DNA from 3 places in the Bacillus altaicus genome. Region 3 is predicted to be linked to each of the others. Evidence: predicted binding sites of a transcription regulator. Region 3 holds the regulator's gene; each other region holds the start of a gene.
What was found. The regulator LexA, encoded in region 3, represses DNA repair genes until DNA is damaged. The targets are predictions, from matches to a motif close to CGAACATATGTTCG.

Region 1: a site for LexA is predicted at 4,790-4,803, ahead of addB (helicase-exonuclease AddAB subunit AddB). Genes of this name have one in related genera too.
Region 2: a site for LexA is predicted at 1,419-1,432, ahead of recN (DNA repair protein RecN). Genes of this name have one in related genera too.

What each region holds. Positions count from the first base shown of each region.
Region 1 covers NZ_CM143394.1:4,311,511-4,318,631, forward strand. The annotation lists gene addA (helicase-exonuclease AddAB subunit AddA) at 1-1,252, opposite strand, end outside; gene addB (helicase-exonuclease AddAB subunit AddB) at 1,249-4,764, opposite strand; gene lepB (signal peptidase I) at 4,881-5,444, opposite strand; gene ACE38F_RS22365 (TVP38/TMEM64 family protein) at 5,501-6,094, opposite strand; gene ACE38F_RS22370 (competence protein ComK) at 6,445-7,026, opposite strand; partial or broken gene ACE38F_RS22375 (RNA-guided endonuclease TnpB family protein) at 7,076-7,121, opposite strand, start outside.
Region 2 covers NZ_CM143394.1:1,525,149-1,532,269, forward strand. The annotation lists gene ACE38F_RS08075 (TlyA family RNA methyltransferase) at 1-692, shown strand, start outside; gene argR (arginine repressor ArgR) at 835-1,284, shown strand; gene recN (DNA repair protein RecN) at 1,555-3,294, shown strand; gene spoIVB (SpoIVB peptidase) at 3,413-4,705, shown strand; gene spo0A (sporulation transcription factor Spo0A) at 4,992-5,786, shown strand; gene ACE38F_RS08100 (YycC family protein) at 5,968-6,114, opposite strand; gene ACE38F_RS08105 (glycerophosphodiester phosphodiesterase) at 6,165-6,899, shown strand; gene ACE38F_RS08110 (DUF2627 domain-containing protein) at 6,942-7,121, opposite strand, start outside.
Region 3 covers NZ_CM143394.1:2,064,596-2,071,716, forward strand. The annotation lists gene ACE38F_RS10855 (ABC transporter ATP-binding protein) at 1-460, shown strand, start outside; gene ACE38F_RS10860 (PadR family transcriptional regulator) at 688-1,011, shown strand; gene ACE38F_RS10865 (DUF1700 domain-containing protein) at 1,004-1,546, shown strand; gene ACE38F_RS10870 (DUF4097 family beta strand repeat-containing protein) at 1,547-2,350, shown strand; gene lexA (transcriptional repressor LexA) at 2,454-3,068, opposite strand; gene ACE38F_RS10880 (YneB family resolvase-like protein) at 3,210-3,866, shown strand; gene ACE38F_RS10885 (DUF896 domain-containing protein) at 3,912-4,151, shown strand; gene ACE38F_RS10890 (bifunctional metallophosphatase/5'-nucleotidase) at 4,192-5,775, opposite strand; gene ACE38F_RS10895 (phosphate/phosphite/phosphonate ABC transporter substrate-binding protein) at 5,960-6,898, shown strand; gene phnC (phosphonate ABC transporter ATP-binding protein) at 6,983-7,121, shown strand, end outside.

The sequences.
Region 1 (7,121 bases), 2.2 Mb from region 3:
AATTCGTATCTTGATATTCATCGACTAGTACTTCAGCAAATTTATTACGATATTGAAGTGCTACTGCTGACGGCTTCATTTCACCGTCTTCACTTTGCTCACTTAAAATTTGCAAACAGAAATGCTCTAAATCTGTGAAATCGACCATTCCTTTATCTCGCTTAATCGCTTGGAAACGCTCTGTAAATACTTTTACAAGCTTCACGAGTTTTTCTAATACAGGATGCATATCTTGAAAATCTCGTAAGAAACTTTCAGGTCTGCGGCTAAATAGCTCTTCCTGTAATTTCTTCACTTCATCTTTCGCTTTATTACGAAGAGAATCTACTTGTTTTACAACATCTTCATTGTAATCACTTTTCTTAATACGCTTTAATGTTTGCCACGATACATTTTGCATCGCTTCATAAACGCTTGTCCACGACCCACGAGCTGCTGATGATAACATTCCAAGTAAAGCTAAATCCGCTTGTAAAGTTTCAACGCGAGGCGCTGGACCATCAGGAAGCATTGCGAGTTCAGTCGCCTTACGAATATGCTTTTCCGCTGTTTCAAGCTGAAACTTCACATCTTCTAATAAGTAAGAAGCGTACACTAAATCTTCAATCGTCTTTCCTTCAACGTCGTATGCTTCTACTAATTTATCAAGCCACTTCTCCGGGTTTGGATGTGCTCTTGATTCTGTATGAAGCGCTAAAATCATTCGTTGTAAGTCATCGTCACTACGGTCACTCGTATAACGATCAACTAATTCAAAGAAAATACTATTATCTTCGATTCCATATTCTTCTTCTAATATGTCATCTAGCACTTCTTCTTTTAATAACTCATTTTCTGTTTGGTTCCCAATACGAAAACGAGGATCGACATCAAGCATGTAATAATATCCTCTAATAACTTGTAAACAAAATGAATGAATGGTAGAAATGGAAGCTTTATTTAATAAGCTAAGCTGCTTTCTTATATGCTGTGAACCTGTCCCATCAATTAATACTTTTTCTAACGCTTCCCCAATTCGATTTTTCATTTCTTGCGCCGCTGCATTCGTAAATGTTACAACGAGCAGGCGGTCGACATCGACTGGATTTTCTTCACTTATAATCTTTTTAATAATACGTTCAACTAATACTGCTGTTTTCCCTGATCCAGCTGCCGCTGCGACTAAAATATCACGTCCGTTCGCTACAACCGCTTTCCACTGGTCATCTGTCCATTGACTACCTTCTGGTTTCTGAGGCCAATTTTCTATCATTCTCCGCCAACCTCCTCTCTAATTTTCTCCATTGCTTCGCTATCTTTCATATCTTTTAACGTACGGAATTGGTTATCTTCAAGTGATTCATCAAATTGACAAACCGATTTGAAGTTACAGAACGTACATGCCGCTTTATTCCCCTTTTTGTAAGGAGCAATATCGATAACACCTTCTGTAATGTCTTTTCCGATATTTTCAAACGAGTGGTGTACATATTTTTGAAGTACGTTAAACTCTTGTTCACTTGCAATGCTAGAACGCGCACTAAAACTACCATCTTTTTTCAGACCAGCAGAAATAATATCAGAGCTTCCTGTTGAAAGTTTATTATCCATTAAACGAACAACGTCAGCATCTCCTAGTACGAGCCCTTTCATTTTAAATTTCTTTAAAATTTCTTTCTCAATTTCTTCTTCAGATGCATCGCCTTTCATCTCAACAATCGGGTTATGAATATGGAAATACAATACACCCGCCGGTGATGCAGTACTGCCCTTTTTCATCCACGTATGTGCATTTGAAGTAACAACATCTAAATACGTTAACATTTGAAGTGCGAGTCCGTAATACACTTCTGTTAAATCTAACGCTTTCGAACTTGATTTATAATCAATAATACGAAGGAACGTACCACTCTCATCTTCCGCCTTATCAACACGGTCAATACGGCCAACTACTTCCATCTTCACACCATTTGGCAACGCAAATTCCATTGGCGGAAGCGATCCAGCCCCGCCCATACCGAATGGTACTTCTAAATCAACTGGTACAAAGCCACTCGACTTCGCATGTTCACGAAGAATAAGTGATGTACGGAAAATGATTTGTTGTAGTTTTTGTTTTAAATAGAAATGACGGTTTGAACTTAATAAAATTTGTCTTTGTAATAATGGTGCAATTTCTTCTATTACTAAAGCAGAAAGGTGCTCACACTCTTTTATTGATAAATCCGCCCAAGTACGATTTTCACGTAATAGCTTGTCTGCAATTCTCTTCAGCGCTGCATGGAATAACTCACCGATATCTGGCGCATCAAGTTTGAAAATATCACGCTCTCTTAGCGATAAACCGTGCTGAGCAAAATGAGCGTACGCACAGCGATTAAATAGTTCCATACGAGAAACGCTTCCCTTAATTGTATCTCCATATAAATCCCTACTTACATCTGTACTTAGTTTCTGTGCACGATTTCGGTAGAATAAACTCGATAACACGCGGCTACTTTTTTGCTTCCATTCATCTGAAGTAACGTAGAAGTTATATACGTCCCACCAAAAGTCTAAATTGCCTTCAAATCCGTAGCGCTTCCACGTTTGCAGTTGCTGCATGACGTAAGACAAAGTTACTTCTGGCGTTGCTACATATGAGATTTGTTCCGAACGCGATAAGTCATTTACATCATTCGTAATAAACGATTCTTTCACATCAGGGAACATTCTTTTTATTTTCTTAATAAAACTAGAAGCAAGTAACGTCTTTCCTTCTTCATCCGCAAGCGGACAGGAAATGTATAACTTCTCAGATGCTCTCGTCACCATTTGATACATAACGAACTGTTCTTCTAATAAAGTTTGTCTCGTCGTTGGTGCTAATTCGATACCTGCAGCGGTGAGAACATTTCTTTCCTCATCAGAAAGCATACCTTCATCCATAGGCGCTGCTGGAATCACACCTTCATTTACGCCGATAATGAACGTCGCTTTAATATCTGATAATCTAGAATGATCAATATTAGCAACTAACACTTGATCTAGTGACGGCGGAATGTTCGCAAATTGAAGCACCTCAAGACCTGTCGTCATTACATCAGTAAACATAGACAGGGACATCTTCTCTTCGCCAAGCATCTCAACGAACGTATCAAGAAGGCTCATCACTTCTTCCCATACTTGCTCATGGTCTGTCGCAAATAAGAAATCTCCGCTTTCTTCTGCACGAATACGTAATGCTTCTAGTTTTTTCGGAACGTCAAGCTCCTCTAAAAATAAATATACCGCTTCGCACATTTGCATAACTGTTCCAGCACGCTTCAGTCTTTTTTGCATACGAATAACTGGCGTTCTTACAACGTCGCGAAGTCGATTTATTTTCTCTTCCATTTCACGCTCACTGTCTGTTATCATTTCGCTCGCATCATCAAGAGAACGATAACGACGATACATCCACGGATCTTCAGAAGTCCATCTCTTCCCTTGTACACCGTACGCTAAACAGTAGTTTTCGAACTCATCCATCTCTTCGCGCATCGCTTCTTTTCTTACGTCTAGTGGATATAAAAGTTCTGTTTTCACACAGCGGAACACTGCATCATAACGCCAATTCCCGCTAATAATCTCTAAAGCCGAACGAATACATTCTACTAGCGGATGATGTGACATCGGGCGTTTTTCATCGATGAAATGCGGGATATTATAATCCGTAAATAACGTTCGCATTACATCGTAATAACTTTCTCCGTTACGAAGAAGGACTGCGATATCTCGGTAACGATAGTCTTCAGTCGCCACAAGTCTTCGAATTTCACGAGCAACACCTTCTACTTCAGCTCGTAAATTAGCTGCTGTACTAATTGTCACACTCGCTTCACCGTGAAACTTTTCATTTGGACGCGCTTCATAATGCATTTCTAAATGCGCTAATGCTTGCGAATGAAAACGCGGCTGTCCCATAAGTGGAATTGTTTTTTCAACTTCTATTTTCTCTTCACGCGCTACTTGTTTTATTCTTTCATACGTTAACGTCGTTTCATAAAATAAATCTAGTTCATTCACTGGCTGCGCTAACGTTTTTTCATCTATCGTTAATGTTATTGTTACTCTAGTTCCTAATCTCATTAGCCCTCTAACAATTTCTAGCTCTTGAGGAGAAAATGAATGGAATCCATCTATATAAATTTCCGCGCCTTTTACATACTCAGAGTCTGAAAGCTTCTCAATTAATAATTGTAAGTAGTCTTCTGAATCTAAATATTTTCCGATTAAAGCACGTTCAAAATCATCATATAGTAACTGTAAATCATACACTTTATTCGCTAGTAGCTTTTGCTCTGCACTACTGCTATGCGCGTCTAATTGTTGCCACATTTCATATACGTTAGACGGCGTCACATTGTAACGTTTAAACTCCGCAATCATACTACCAAGATGTTCAAAGAAGCCGTTTTGCTCCGCTGCTTTTTGAAACACAGATAGCCCATCTTTACGAGATTCTACAATTTTACGAAGCAACATATGTACACCAGCTTCATCAATATGAAGACGACTCGCTCCGCCAACTTCTTGCAGCACCTTCCACGCTAATCGCGAAAAACTAAAAACTTGTGCCCGAATAGAACCTCTTACATCTTCGCTCCCAATTAACGCCTGCTGCGTTTGGAATGTCATCTGTTCTGGCACAAGATATAATATTGTTTTCCCTCTTGGGCGCTGCTTTAACTCTTCTTGCACTTCGTGTAAACAAAGTGTACTTTTTCCACTTCCAGCTCTACCAATCACAAATCGAAGTGACATGTAACCCCACCTTTCACTTACATAACGAACGTTAGTTTGCTACCATAATTGTATTATAGGACACGAAAAAAGACAAACTGAGCTGTTTGTCTTTTCCTATACTTCATTTTATTATATCAGCCTTTTGAAAAATTCGTTTGTACCTCTCGAATCGGCCAATATCGTAAATCAACTTTACCGACAACTGTATCAGCTTTCACAAAGCCAAAGTGCCTACTATCCCAGCTACCAAGGCGGTTGTCACCAACTACAAAAATAGAACCAGGTGGTACAAACTTTTCTTCCGTTAACTCTTCTAGTTTAAAATCGCCTGTTAATTGCCGTCCATTTGTCTCTTTCTTATACGTCTCTAAATAAGGTTCCTCCACGAATTGTCCGTTTATATATAGTTTATCATGCTTATATTCGATATGATCCCCAGGTAAACCGATAATCCGCTTTACATAGTCCTCTTTTTTATTCGCATGAAAAACGACGACATCAAATCGATTCAAGTCCCCTACTTGATAACTCACCTTATTCACAACGAGCATATTTCCATCTTGCAATGTCGGCATCATTGACTTCCCCTCCACAACGTACGTTGAAAAGAAAAACGTTCGAAAAAATACAGCTAATAGTACACCAATTAAAATTGTTCTTATCCACTCTAGCCCTTCTTTTTTCAAAGTTTTCTTCATTCGCTTCTCCCCTCGCCCTTTAATAATGAAGCTTTTCTTTACAAAGAAGACTTTTCCTAATGTAGTTCTAACTTTACCTCAATTTTTTTACCGACATACCATAAAATAAAAATAACAACGCCAACAATAACCGATTTCACCGGCTTATGAATAAATGACACTAAATCATGACCGATATACGTTAAAATAAAGATCATCACAAGCTTTCCGAATGCTAATGCTAGTCCAAACTGTTTTACGCTAACGCGAGACAAACCAGCTACAACGTTTATAAGCGCAGATGGTGTAAACGGAAAACAAAATATAACAAAGATTGGCGCGAATCCTTTTCTTTCAATCCATCCCATCGCTTTTCGCACTCTCTCATGCTTATTTACAAAAGAAAAGAAACGACTTCGTCCAAAGCTGCGAATAATGAAAAATACAAGCATTGCACCAATTACTGACCCAAGCCATGAATAAAGAAAACCGAACCAAAAGCCAAATGCAACAGCATTCGCCAACACAAACACAATGAGTGGCAATGCTGGAATAAGCGCCTCTATCATCGGTAAGCCAATACCGAGAAGCGGTCCGAACGCACGATAACTTTCAACAATATGATCCATATTTTCTGGTGAAAAATATTCTTTGATCGTTTGAAAATCCATTCTACACTTTACCCCTTTACTCTAATTACTACCTCTACTGTATCATTGCTTAAATGAAAGAGGAAATGGTAGATACGACATATGGAGATGTATTTATTAAAGTTTCCATATCTTTCGTTAGAATTCCTTCCTTATCACGCTATGATAATCTTTCAATATTCGACAACGTTTGTTATACGTTTGTTTTTTTGAAGAGCAATATTTTTTGATGATTTTTTCGGTAAATGAAATTACATCGATGATTTTCTGAATACATCGATCACAATTTGATTTTTATCGGCGATTTTTCGAATTTATCGACTTTCCGACAAAAACGGACAAATAAAAAGGATGGGGGTCTCCCCATCCTCTCACACTTCGCTTTCCTTCACAAAATACACTTTCTCATATGCTGGTGTTAATTTAGATTCTTCATTTTTATCAATCTCTTTAAAGCAAGGATTCCCTTGTTTTTTCTTACGGTCTTCATATTCTGTCCGCAATTTCGCTGTACGATTTTGCTGATTTTCAAAGCTACTTTTTGACATTTCTAGTTTCACAGCGAAACCATTTATAAATCTAATAATAAGATTTCCATCTTTTAATTCTTTATTACCTTCAATATGAAAATGAGACAACCACGCACACTCTTTTCGAGAATAAGAATACGTAGGGAAAAAATAAAGTTGATCTGTCGGGCTAATTGCGATAGGAGCTTTATGTGTAATACGAGTTAACTCCTTCGTTCCTTCTTTTCTTCCAAAGAAACTAGAACCATGTTTCCGGCAACTTCTCTCTATAATATCGAGAGGCTTTTGAAATACGAAAAAAGAATCTTCCATTTCAACAATTCGCGTAACAACTTTCTTTTCTCCTAGAACAACAGGAAGTAAGGCCATTGTATTTTTGCTTATAACATAGTTTTCGACATAACGTTCTACTTTACTTTCCATAGTCTACTATCTGCTACTAAAAATATAGACACATGTATATCCTTAGAGTATGTAGTTTTTGCATGCTAAGAATATTTTTATCTATATCCACTCTT
Region 2 (7,121 bases), 540 kb from region 3:
ATACGGAGATTACGGTGAAAGGGCAAGTTATGCCGTATGTAAGCCGTGGTGGTTATAAGCTTGAAAAGGCATTAGAAACATTTCAACTTGATTTACAAGATAAAGTTATGATAGATATTGGTTCATCAACTGGTGGTTTTACAGACTGTGCGCTTCAAAATGGTGCGAAGTTATCCTACGCATTAGATGTAGGATATAATCAACTTGCGTGGAAATTGCGTCAAGATGAGCGTGTTGTTGTGATGGAACGAACGAACTTCCGTTACGTGACACCGGCAGATTTAGAGCGTGGTTTACCGCAGTTTGCAAGTATTGATGTTTCATTTATATCATTAAGGCTTATATTGCCGGTTTTAAAAACAATGCTTACGCCAAATGGTGATGTAGCTGCATTGATTAAACCTCAGTTTGAAGCTGGACGAGAACAAGTCGGGAAAAAAGGCATTGTTCGTGATAGAAAAGTACATGAAGCTGTCGTGGAAATGATTGTCGATTTTGCTCTTAAGGAAGGCTATAATGTCGAAGGTTTAACATTCTCACCAATTACAGGCGGGGATGGAAATATTGAATTTTTAATTCATCTAAAGTGGCACGGTGAGCGTGAGAATGGCGAAAATCATTCTCCGGTTTCTATTGAACAAGTTGTTACAGAAGCGCATAATGTTCTAAAACAAAAAGGGAAAGGGGAATAACATATGTTGTTCCTCTTTTTGTTGTAATCGTATAATTATTGTAAAAACAATTGTATACAAGTAACGGATTATACGTTAACATAAATAAATGAAGTATACCAATGTTTAAACTATGGTAAGAGATAGTGTGAGGTGCAAATGTATGAATAAAGGTCAGCGCCATATTAAAATCAGGGAAATTATTGCGAACAAAGAAATTGAAACACAAGATGAACTAGTTGATATTTTACGTAATGTGGGGTTTAATGTAACGCAAGCAACAGTATCGCGCGATATTAAAGAACTGCACTTAGTGAAGGTGCCATTACATGATGGTCGCTATAAATATAGCTTGCCAGCAGATCAACGATTTAATCCGTTGCAAAAATTAAAACGAAATCTAGTGGATTCATTTGTAAAATTAGACACGGCAGGACATATGCTGGTGTTAAAAACATTGCCTGGTAACGCTCATTCACTTGGGGCACTTATTGATCATTTAGAGTGGGATGAGATCGTCGGAACCATTTGTGGTGATGATACTTGCTTAATTATTTGCCGTACACCTGAAGATACAGGTGTTGTCTCTGATCGTTTCTTAAATATGCTGTAACAGAAAAATCTTGTTTACTTTCCTCTGTAAAGTGGAAAGTAAACAAGATATTTTTATTGGCGAAAAATATGGATTTTCAAATACAATACATTATTTTTTTTGAATGAAGTTAGAAAATAGGTGGATTGACCCGTAAAACGAATGTTTGGTACAATGGAGCGGGTTAGAAGAGTAATTTATACATACAAACATATAGTATAACTATTTGAATGAAGAATACTGAGAAAAGCCCTTAATAGGGGATTAGTTTATAACGAGGTGAATGGGGCATTGTTATCGGAATTATCGATCAGAAACTTTGCTATTATTGAGGCATTAAATATTTCTTTTCAAAAAGGTTTAACCGTTTTAAGTGGTGAAACAGGAGCTGGAAAATCCATTATTATTGATGCAATTAGTTTGCTTGTTGGTGGCCGTGGTTCAGCAGAATTTGTTCGATATGGAACAGAAAAGGCTGAGATAGAAGGATTATTCTATGTAGAAGATGACAAGCATCCATGTATCGCAAAGGCAGAAGAGTTAGATATAGAAATAGAAGATGGCATGATTATTTTGAAGCGTGACATCGCTGCGAACGGAAAAAGTGTCTGTCGTGTAAATGGGAAACTTGTTACACTCAGCGTATTAAAAGAGATTGGAAAAACGCTAGTTGATATTCATGGACAGCATGAAACACAAGATTTAATGAATGAAGAGCGTCATATGTTTATGCTTGATCATTTTGATGGAAATCGCATTGTTAAACAATTGGCCATATATCAAAATGTATATAAAGACTATGAGAAGTTAAAAAAACAGCTGAAATCTTTAAGTGAAAATGAACAACAAATGGCCCACCGTCTAGATTTAATTCAATTCCAACATGAAGAAATTCATAAGGCGGATTTAAAAATGGATGAAGAATATGAATTGACTGAGGAACGATTAAAAATCTCCAATTTTGAAAAGATTTATAAAGCATTAGGAGATGCGTATCGTTCGTTAAGTGGAGACGGACAGGGATTAGATCACGTAAGAAATGCAATGGGACAAATGGAGAGTATTACGCACTTAGATGAAGCGTATCAAGAAAATCATGATTCCATTGCAAATAGTTATTACTTATTAGAAGAAGTTGCATATCAGCTTAGAGAAAAGTTAGATATGATGGAATATGATCCGAAACGTCTAGATGAAATTGAAACACGTTTGAATGAAATCCGTATGTTAAAGAGAAAGTATGGAAATACTGTAGAAGAGATTTTAGCGTATGCTGATAAAATTGAACAAGAAATTTTTACGATTGAAAATAAAGACGTACATATTGAAACGACGAGAAAGCAGTTAACGAAATTAGAAGGTGTTATTGTAAAAGAAGCAACGTTGTTAAGTACTATGCGTCATGAGCTTGCGGATCATCTTACAAGCGCTATTCATCAAGAATTAAAAGAACTATATATGGAAAAAACGAAATTTGAAGTGAGAATTATGAAGAGGGTAGGAAATGTAGAAGAACCTCTCGTGGAAGGAACACCGGTAAAACTTACGGCGGATGGCTACGATCATGTGGAATTTTATATTTCAACGAATCCGGGTGAACCGTTAAAGCCACTTTCAAAGGTTGCTTCTGGCGGAGAGTTATCTCGTATTATTTTAGCTTTAAAAAGCATTTTTTCTAAGCATCAAGGTGTTGCATCTGTTATTTTTGATGAAGTGGATACGGGTGTGAGTGGTCGGGTTGCGCAGGCTATTGCGGAAAAAATTTATCGTGTATCAGTAAACTCGCAAGTACTTTGTATTACGCACTTACCTCAAGTAGCTTCAATGGCGGACTCGCATTTATTTATTAGAAAACAAGTGGCGAATGATCGGACGATTACATCGGTTACTGTGTTAAGTACGGATGAAAAAGTAACAGAAATTGCTCGAATGATTTCTGGTGTTGAAATTACAGATTTAACGACAGAGCATGCGAAAGAGTTACTTACGCAAGCACATCATTTCAAACAGACAGCAGAGGCTATCCAGTAATGGATAGCTTTTTTTTCTCAAATGACGATTTCTTAATTCTTCCGGTTATAAATAAAGCACTGCAAGGAGAGATTAAAAAGTGAAGCCAAGAGGCTGAATGTGGGTAGGAGCGAGGAGAGTGAACAAATTGAAATTAGAAAGATTTCGAAAAATAATAGGTCTTTGTCTCCTTGTTTCTCTAGTTTTTATTGGATGTTTTAAACCGCTTCGAACGTTTATTTCATCGCCGAAGCAACTTGTTGTTTTTGAAGGACAACAATCAGAAATAGCATCATTACCAGTTTTTAAGGCTTCATCTACAAATCGTAATGTATTTACTGTAAGTTCAAATGAACAAGAACTTATGGTAAATTCTCACCAAAATGGTGAAGCTGATATGGTGTTTCAACTTGCTGGTTTTCCAGTGAAAAAAGTAAATGTGAAAGTATTAAAAGATTTTAAAGTTATTCCAGGTGGACAATCGATTGGTGTAAAATTGAACACAAAAGGTGTACTTGTTGTAGGCCATCATTTAATTCAAACTGAAAAGGGTAAAGTATCTCCTGGTGAAACAGCTGGTGTACAGATTGGAGATATGATTACTGAAATCAATGGTAAAACAATTGAAAGAATGAGTGATGTAGCACCATTTATTCATAATAGTGGAGAAACAGGTGAACCGCTTAATCTTGTTTTATTAAGGGATGGAAAATATATTCGTGCTAAGCTAACACCACAAAAAGATAATGGTGAATCTTCTTACCGAATTGGATTGTATATTCGTGATTCAGCAGCTGGTATCGGAACGATGACGTTTGTACATCCAGATTCTATGAAATACGGAGCGCTTGGTCATGTAATTTCCGATAATGATACAAAAAAGCCAATTCAAGTAGAAGATGGACAAATTATGCGTTCGACAGTAACGTCTATTGAAAGAGGAAGTCACGGGAACCCGGGAGAAAAATTAGCAAGATTTTCACCGGATCGTGAAGTGATTGGTAATATTACAATAAATAGCCCGTATGGTATTTTTGGGAAATTAAATACAAATATGACAAACGGCATAATGGATAAAGCAATGCCTATCGCATTATCCAATCAAGTAAAAGAAGGGCCAGCGAAAATATTAACAGTTATTGATCGAGATAAGGTGGAAGCGTTTGATATTGAAGTTGTTAGTACAGTACCACAAAAGTTCCCGGCTACAAAAGGTATGGTTATAAAAGTGACAGATAAACGTTTACTAGCAAAAACGGGTGGTATTGTACAAGGAATGAGTGGAAGTCCGATTGTACAAAATGGGAAAGTAATTGGTGCGGTTACACATGTATTTGTAAATGATCCAACGTCAGGATACGGTGTTCATATTGAATGGATGTTACATGAGGCTGGAATTAATATTTATGATCAAGAGAAAAAAGCGAGCTAATACATATTAGCTCGCTTTTCTTTTGAAAAATTCGTTGAAATTTTGTAAAAGCTCCGCAAGAGCTGTTTTTTGTTGTAAGATATAAGCAAAGGGTTGAACGTTTCGCTGTAATTCTATGATGGAATGTGTTGCGAAAGGAAAAAAATGAACGATAAACATATTTTTTTGTGATTTTATCGGAAAGTAAGAAACTTTAAAGGGAATTTTCACACAATTGTCGAACAATTCATGTAGCCTAGAAGCTTACACATGTCGGAAGAATCGATTCGGTAAGGGAGGAAAAACTGTGGAGAAAATTAAAGTATGTCTTGTGGATGATAATAAAGAATTGGTATCGATGCTAGAGAGCTATGTTGCTGCTCAGGATGATATGGAAGTGATTGGAATTGCTTACAATGGTCAAGAATGTTTAAACTTATTGAAAGAAAAGCAGCCTGATATACTCGTTTTAGACATTATTATGCCACATTTAGATGGTCTAGCTGTGCTAGAGAAAATGCGACATATTGAAAGGCTAAGACAACCTAACGTTATTATGTTGACAGCATTCGGACAAGAAGATGTGACGAAAAAAGCGGTTGATTTAGGGGCATCATATTTCATATTAAAACCATTTGATATGGAGAATTTAACAAGTCATATTCGTCAAGTTAGTGGTAAGGAAAATGCTACCATTAGACGTCCATTACCATCTTTCCGATCAGCAACAACGATCGATGGCAAACCGAAAAACTTAGATGCGAGTATTACAAGTATCATTCATGAAATTGGTGTACCCGCTCATATTAAAGGATATATGTACTTACGAGAAGCAATCTCTATGGTGTACAATGATATCGAATTACTAGGATCTATTACGAAAGTATTATATCCAGATATCGCAAAGAAATATAATACAACAGCAAGTCGTGTCGAGCGCGCAATCCGTCACGCAATTGAAGTAGCTTGGAGCCGTGGGAATATTGATTCTATTTCGTCCTTATTTGGTTATACTGTATCGATGTCAAAAGCAAAACCTACGAATTCCGAGTTCATCGCAATGGTTGCGGATAAGCTGAGACTTGAACATAAGGCTAGCTGAGATTAGTATATTCAAAATAAATTTTTTTATAAAAGATCAATGAGTTTAAAACACTCGTTGATCTTTTATTTTGTTATATAGGGGTTTTTTATTTTGTTGTTCTGTGCATTCATAATTTTAGTGGGTAAGTTATCCGTGATATAATAGGTGATAATAAAAAGCCCTGCAAAACAGGACTATATTATTCTTCGTCTTTATTTTGTTTTTCTAATTCAACTAACTTTTGTATTAAAATATGCTGAGGCATATGCATAAGTTGTTCAAGTGGAACACCTAACGCTTTTGATAGGCGGACTGCAGTGTCTGGAGAAATTTGTAATGGTCTCATAGAAGTACCTCCTTTTTCGTATAGTATAGCATAAGATTGGGGGAGTGAGGATGACTCTTATATTTGCGCATCGTGGTGCGGCGGGAACGTATCCGGAAAATACAATAATTTCATTTGAAGCAGCAGAGGCTTTCGGGGCAGACGGAATTGAACTTGATGTTCAATTAACGAAAGATGGAAAAGTTGTCGTTATTCATGATGAAACTGTGAATCGAACGACGAATGGAAAAGGTGCTGTTCGGAATTATTTATACGAAGATTTATGTAAGTTAGATGCAAGTTATAAATTTAGTGAAAAAGTAGGCTTTTGTAAAATTCCTCTTTTAGAAGAGGTACTGGAATGGCTTGAAAAAACGCAATTGCTACTTAATATTGAACTTAAAAATGATAAAATTCCATACAGAGGTTTAGAAGAAGAGGTTATAACACTTGTGCGTAAGTTTAGTCTGGAGGATCGTGTTATATTTTCTTCGTTTAACCACTATAGTATGAAACGGTGCCATATGATGGCTCCTGATATTCAAACAGCTATTTTGTATCGTGAAGGTTTGCATAGCCCGTGGGCATATGCAAAAAAGATGGGTGCTACTGCAGTGCATCCGAATTATCGTTATCTTCAAGATGCCATCGCTGAATTAACGATGGAAAGTGGTGTAGAGGTTCGTCCTTACACGATAAATGAAGAAACGCTTATGCGTAAATATTTTGATATGAACATATCGGCGATTATTACTGATTATCCTGAAACAGCAAGAACTTTATTACCGATAAAAAATGAGACCTAATATAATGGTCTCATTTTTTTATCGGTATGTGAAAACTTTGTTCTATCTTCTGAAGCGGGCTTGCACTTTATTTCTCTTACGATCTCTGTGTAAGACGAAGCCGCCGAAAATATAAAACCCGAGTGCAAAGCAAAGAGCGCCGATTAAAAATTGTAACCATAATATAGGGATTGGGGAGAATAAAATCCCAAATACAGTATCTCTCATTAGTTTAATACCAAG
Region 3 (7,121 bases):
CATAAGAGAAAATTTATTGATGATTGAGCCGAATGCGAGTGAAGAACAAATTTGGACTGCATTAGATTTTGCGGCGGCAGCTGAATTTGTACGAATGCTTCCAAAAGGGCTTGATACTCTCATTGGAGATCGTGGAGTGAGACTTTCAGGTGGTGAACGTCAACGACTTGTACTAGCTCGAGCTATTTTAAGACAACCATCCATTTTAGTATTAGATGAAGCTACGAGTGCATTAGATACTGAAAATGAAGTAAAGATCCAATCAGCAATAGAAAGATTGAAAGGAACGATGACTATTGTTGTTATTGCGCATCGGTTATCTACGATCCGTAATGCAGATCAAGTTATTGTTTTAGGAAAAGGTGAAATTGTTCAAAAGGGTGAATTTAATCAATTGGCTAAAGAGAGAAAAGGTGTGTTTCGAAATTTATTAGGGTCACAAATGGAAGTGGGTTCATAGAGGAGAAAGATTGAATGAAATTTTGTATTATTGTAATTAGAGTTGAATGATAGCCCGGATAATGGTCAGTTATAACAGATCTTATTCGGGCTTTTATATTTGTATTTTGTAAATTTAGGGAATAAATATAATTTAGTACCTTGCAATAAATAGTACTGAGTGGTATATTATGGGTAAAGCAGGTACCGTGTATTGAACAGTACTAAAATGAGAAAGGGGGATTGTCCTTGAACGTTCAGTTTAAAAAAGGTGTGTTAGAACTGTGTGTATTGGCACTTGTAAAACGTAAGGATTGTTATGGTTATGAACTTGTTCAGCAAATCTCTAATAAATTTTTAATATCGGAAGGTTCTGTATATCCGTTATTACGTCGTTTAACGAAAGAGGGATATTTTCAAACGTATTTAAAAGAATCCACGGAAGGACCGCCCCGTAAATATTATCAACTAACAGAGCAAGGAGAGATGCAACTTACGTTATTAGTAACAGAGTGGCGTGATTTTGCTAAAGGTGTTCAAGAAATTATTGAAGGGGTGGAATGGGATGAGTAAAGAACAGTTTCTTAAAGAATTATCAAGTCATCTTAGAAAGTTACCAGAAGAAGAGCGACAAGATATTTTATTTGATTATGAAGAGCACTTTCAGTTTGGGATGGAAGAGGGGAAAACTGAATCAGAAATAATAAAGGGACTTGGCTCTCCAAAGGTAATTGCGAAAGACTTGCTTGCTTTGTATCGCTTTGATGAGATGAAAAAGGATCCATCGACTTCGAATATAACAAGAGCTGTCATGGCGGCGGTTGGACTTAGCTTGTTTAATTTTATTATTGTGTTAGGCCCGTTAGTTGCAATTATCGGTTTTATATTTTCTTTTTGGGTCGGTGGGATTGCTAGTGTAGTGACACCATTTTTCGTTATTGTAAAAGTATTTATGGGCACTTTTATATGGTTGGATCTTTTCGTTAGTATAACGTTTGTTGGAGTAGGTTTGTTGTTATGTATTGTAGCTTATTATAGTACGAGGTGGTTTAAAAGATTATGTGTACGCTATGTAGTCTGGAACTTCAAAATGATAAAAGGGGAGTAGATGATGAAAAAGATATTATTAGTAGCTATCGCTTGTATCATTATTGGAGTAATAGGGATTTCACAAACATATGAAAAAGCAGTACAAACTGCAGAAAAAGGAGATAAAGAGGACGTAATTAAAAACGAAACGCTAAAAAATGTAGAAGTTAAGTTAGATGCAGGAGATATTGTTGTCCAAAAATCTCCTGATTCCTCTTTTTATGTAAAGCAAACAGGAGACGTAAGTAAACAGGAGATTCGTATTGCTGAAGATGGTGATACGTTAAAAGTCATAGGGGAAATAGAAAAAGGTGTTTCATTTGATTTTTCATTTTACAATTTTGGATTTCAAACGCCTAGATTGACTATATTAGTACCTGAACGTTCTTATCAAGAGATAAAAGTAAATTCATCCGCTGGACAAATAGAAATAAGTAATGTGAAAAGTGACCGCGTAAGTGTTGAAACACTCGCCGGAGAAGTGGATTTGAAACATGTAACAGCAAAGAGTGTAGAGGGGTCTACAAAAGCTGGTAAGGTGAATTTTAAAAAAGTAATAGGGAAAGTAACAGCAAAAACGGCTAGTGGGGATATAGATATTATTGATCATGATTCTAAATATGATTTAGAGGCAAGTTCAACTGCTGGAGATGTAGATATTACTTTATTGGAAAAACCACAAGATGCAGTTATCACTGGGCAAACCGCTGCTGGAGACGTGACAATTTTTAAAGAGGACAATAAAAATATAACGATTGGTAATGGTAGTAAAAAGATTAGCGGTAAAACCGCTGCTGGAGATGTTACTATTGAAACGCGTTAATAATTAATGAAATGAATTCTTTTGAATGAACGGAAATCTATCAAAATATAAAAAGAAGATAATGCCCTATATAAATAAGGGAATTATCTTCTTTTTATTATTTTTAATGTAAATCACGATATACGCCAATTACTTTTCCAATAACTGACACTTGTTTTAAAATAATAGGTTCTAGTGAAGAGTTTTCCGGTTGTAGACGGAAATGATCTTTTTCTTTATAGAAACGTTTAACAGTTGCTTCGTTATCTTCTGTTAAAGCAACTACAATTTCACCGTTGTTTGCAGACTGTTGTTGGCGAACAACAACTAAATCACCATCAAAGATACCAGCTTCAATCATGCTATCTCCAGAAATACGTAACATAAACACTTGATCTGCTCCAGCAACGATACTAGCTGGAAGTGGGAAGTGATCTTCTACACTTTCGACTGCTGTAATCGGTAAACCGGCAGTAACTTTTCCGACGATTGGAACTTGAATAACAGATTGTGTTTCCGTTCGGTTGTCACCTAAAATTTCAATTGCGCGTGGTTTTGTTGGATCGCGTCGGATATATCCTTTTTCTTCTAGTCGTGATAAATGTCCGTGCACTGTAGAACTAGAAGCGAGGCCGACTGCTTGACCGATTTCACGTACGGAAGGTGGATATCCTTTTTCTTGTACTTTTAGCTTAATAAAGTCGAGAATGTCTTGCTGGCGTTTCGTTAACTTTTCCATGTTTTCTAACACCTCGTTTTCTTTCATTTTTCTTATTATTAAGTATAACATGCGAAAAAACATTCTACAAACATAAGTTCGAACGAAAGGCGAATTTATGATACACTATAAGGAAAATATAGTGAGAAAGAAGGGTTCAAAATGAATGCAATTATTTATGCACGTGTGAGCACAACAAAAGAAGAACAGGAAACATCATTATTGCGTCAAAAAGATGAATTATTGCATTTAGCTGAGCGCTATCAAATGGATGTTACAAAGGTAATTGAAGAGCAGGCTAGCGGTTATACAATTGAACGTAATGGCATATTAGAAGTGCTAGATACAATTCGAGATGAACAAGTTGATGTACTACTTATACAAGATGAAACGCGTCTTGGTAGAGGAAATGCAAAGATTGCGTTAATGCATTGTTTACATAAAGAGGGGATAAAAGTTTATACGCACACGCATAGTGGTGAATTACAGCTTTCAGATTCTGATTCGATGGTGCTAAATATAATTGGGATCGTTGAAGAGTATCAAAGAAAGATCCACAATTTAAAAATTAAACGTGGCATGCAAAGAGCAGTGGAGAAAGGATTTCGTCCAGAGAATAATTTGAAAAATCGTCATTTAAGCGTAGGACGTGAGAAAAAAGAAGTGCCAATTGAGGAAATTGTACGTTTGCGCCGGAATGAATTAACTTTTGAAGAAATTGCAGCAACACTTCGTGGTTTTGGTCATGATGTTTCAAAAGCAACTGTACATCGAAGGTATGTAGAGTATACAAAGCAATTGCTTGATAAAGAGGACTAACTATTGTATGATAATAATCAGTTTTGAGTAGAAGGGGGATTCGAGATGCCAAGTCAAGAACTCATTGAACGCATTAACTTCTTAGCGAAAAAAGCAAAAGCTGAAGGCTTAACTGAAGAAGAACAACGTGAGCGCCAATCGCTACGTGAACAATATTTAAAAGGATTTCGTCAAAATATGTTAAACGAATTAAAAGGAATTAAAGTCGTTAACGAAGAAGGAACGGATGTTACACCGGCGAAATTAAAAGCTTTAAAAAAGCAAGATAATGCAAAATTAAATTAAAAGATGGGCGCAGCCCATCTTTTTTTATTTTTTAAAATTGTTATTTAATAACTTTCCAGTTTTCATTTTTCGTTGCTTCTATCCTTTTATGCTTCAATATATAGTTAGCGATAAGTTCAGACATATCTGTTGGTATGTCTTTTACTACTAGTTTATTTTGAAACATAAAGAAATTCCCGCCGCCACTTGCACGATAATTATTCATAACAACGTCATATTCTTCATTCATATTAAGAGGAGTGCCTTTATACTGCAAAGACTCTACTCTCTCACCAATTGGTTTTGAAATGTTTAATACGTACGAAATCCCTTCCCACATATCGTAATTATAGTGTTGCGGCTTTGGTTCTATGTAGGTAGGGGTTACGATGATGGATCCATCTGCTTTTAATGTGAAATAAGAAGCAGAGAGTTCGAGAGCATCTTTTATATCCGCTCCGGTTATTCTAATTACTTTTAATGTATTTGGATAAATATAATTAGAAACGATGTCACGCATTGTTACATGTTTCGGGAAACCTGGAGATGTATTATGGAACAAACTTGTGCAAGAAATTGAAACATTAGCTATATCCATCTGTATTTTATTTATGAATTCAATAAAAGGGTGGTCTTGCAAACGAGTTTGCATAGCATCTGAAATTTGCATGTCCCCATAGATTAGTCCAATAGGTTTATCAAGCCAATTTTGTGTTTTCTCTTCATAATCGTCAACCAAGGAAAGAACATCTTGGTCTGCCGCAATTCCTTGTACGGGCAATAACTCTGAATAACTCTCTTTTTTCACCCATTTTTGTTCTGCTTTTTCGAATGTTACTGTTACTTTTCCAACTGAGTGTCCATTGCATCCGGTCTGTAAAATTGTTACACCATTCATCACGGTGTGAGCGATTTCTCGGTGTTGGTGGCCTGTTAGTAAAATATCTATGCCTTCAATTTCATGGCACATTGCATATCCTTGGTTTTCACCTGTTAAAACTTCAGTCGGTACTCCGGTTTGTAAATCGCGTTCAAATCCCCCGTGATAGGCTACGACTAGTAAATCTGGTTTTTCATGTTTACGGATGTAAGAAACCCATTTTTTTGTTGTTTCAAATGCATCTTCAAATTGTAAATCTTTAATATGATGTGCTTGTTCCCAATGGGGGATGTAATGCGTTGTCACCCCTAAAATAGCAATTTTTATATTTGATTCAATATGTTTTATTATATATGGTTTCCCGAAATAAGGTTCTTTTCTGTTTTTATCTAAAATGTTTGCTGATAGATAAGGGGAATTTGCAGTAGCCACAGCATTATTTAATATATCCATTCCATAATTAAATTCATGATTTCCGATAATTGCAATGTCATACTCTAAGTAGTTGGCTAATAAGGACATTGGGTTTTCCATATCTTTTTCGTATGTAGCGTAATGATAAGTAAATGGTGTTCCTTGAATGAAGTCCCCGTTATCAATTAAAAGAACGTTTGTGTTTTGAGAACGTTCTTTTTTTATAAGAGTGGAAATCTTAGCTAAACCAATGTCTGCTTGGGAGTTATCTTGGTAGTGAATTGGATAAACAGTACCATGTATATCGCTTGTTAATAAGATGTTTAAAGTTACAATTTGATTTTGATTCAATATCATTCACCTTTTCTATTGTTATCTACTAATTAAGCATATCAAATATATGAAGGGAAATTTAATGTGAATGTATAGAATGTGTAAAGATTCTGTAAATAGGGGATTATTCGTGAAAATGTGTGATATATTTCTTCATGTTTACGGAAGGTTATTTTATAAAAACAAAAATGGAGGCATTAATATGTTGAAAAAAGTTTTTGTAATGAGTACAACAGTTGTACTAGCAGCGGGATTATTAAGTGGCTGTGGAACGAAGGAATCAAGTGCAAGTAAAAATGAAGATACGAAAAAAGGTTATGTACCGAAGACTTTAAATGTTCAATTTGTTCCTTCTCAAAATGCAGATACGTTAGAGGCGAAGGCAAAACCGTTGGAAAAGCTATTAAGTGATAAATTAAATATGCCGGTAAAAGTTAGTATTTCAACGAATTACAATACAATTGTAGAAGCGATGGCATCTAAGCAAGTAGATGTAGGCTTTTTACCTCCAACAGCGTATGTGTTAGCGCATGAGAAAAAGGCTGCAAATGTAATTTTACAGGCACAACGTTTTGGTGTAGATGATGAGACAGGCGCTCCTACAAAAGATTTAGTAGACTTTTATAAATCTGAGTTTGTTGTTAAGAAAGATTCTAATATTAACAGTGTAAAAGATTTAAAAGGTAAAAAAATTGGTTATCAAGATGTAACATCGTCAGCGGGGTATGTATGGCCTGCGGCTGTATTGTTAAAAGAGGGAATTGATCCGTTGAAAGATGTGAAACCTGTTACATTAAAAGGTCATGATCAGTCACTTATTGCTCTTTTAAATGGTGATGTAGATGCAGCTGTTGTATTCCAAGATGCTCGTAATATTGTAAAAAAAGATTATCCTAATATATTCGATCAAACGAAAATAGTGAAATTTACGGAGAAAATTCCAAACGATACGATTTCTGTACGTTCTGATTTAGATGCAGAGTGGAGCAAGAAATTACAGGATGCTTTCATTGAAATAGGAAAGAATGAGGAAGGGCACAAAATCATTAAAGAAGTATACTCACATGAAGGATACGTTAAATCTGATGATAGTAAATTTGATATCGTTCGTGAATACGGAAAGAAAGTAAAAACGCAATAATACATATGGAAATGGAAGCTAACTGGAAGGGGTGTAGTTTCAGTTAGTTTGCCGTTTTGAATACATAGAAGGTAGGTAAGATGTGTGATAGAGTTTCGAAATGTCTCCAAAGTGTATCCGAATGGTACAAAAGGATTGAATAATATAAACTTAAAAATTCAAAAAGGTGAGTTTGTTGTAATGGTAGGGTTATCCGGGGCTGGAAAGTCTACACTTCTCAGAT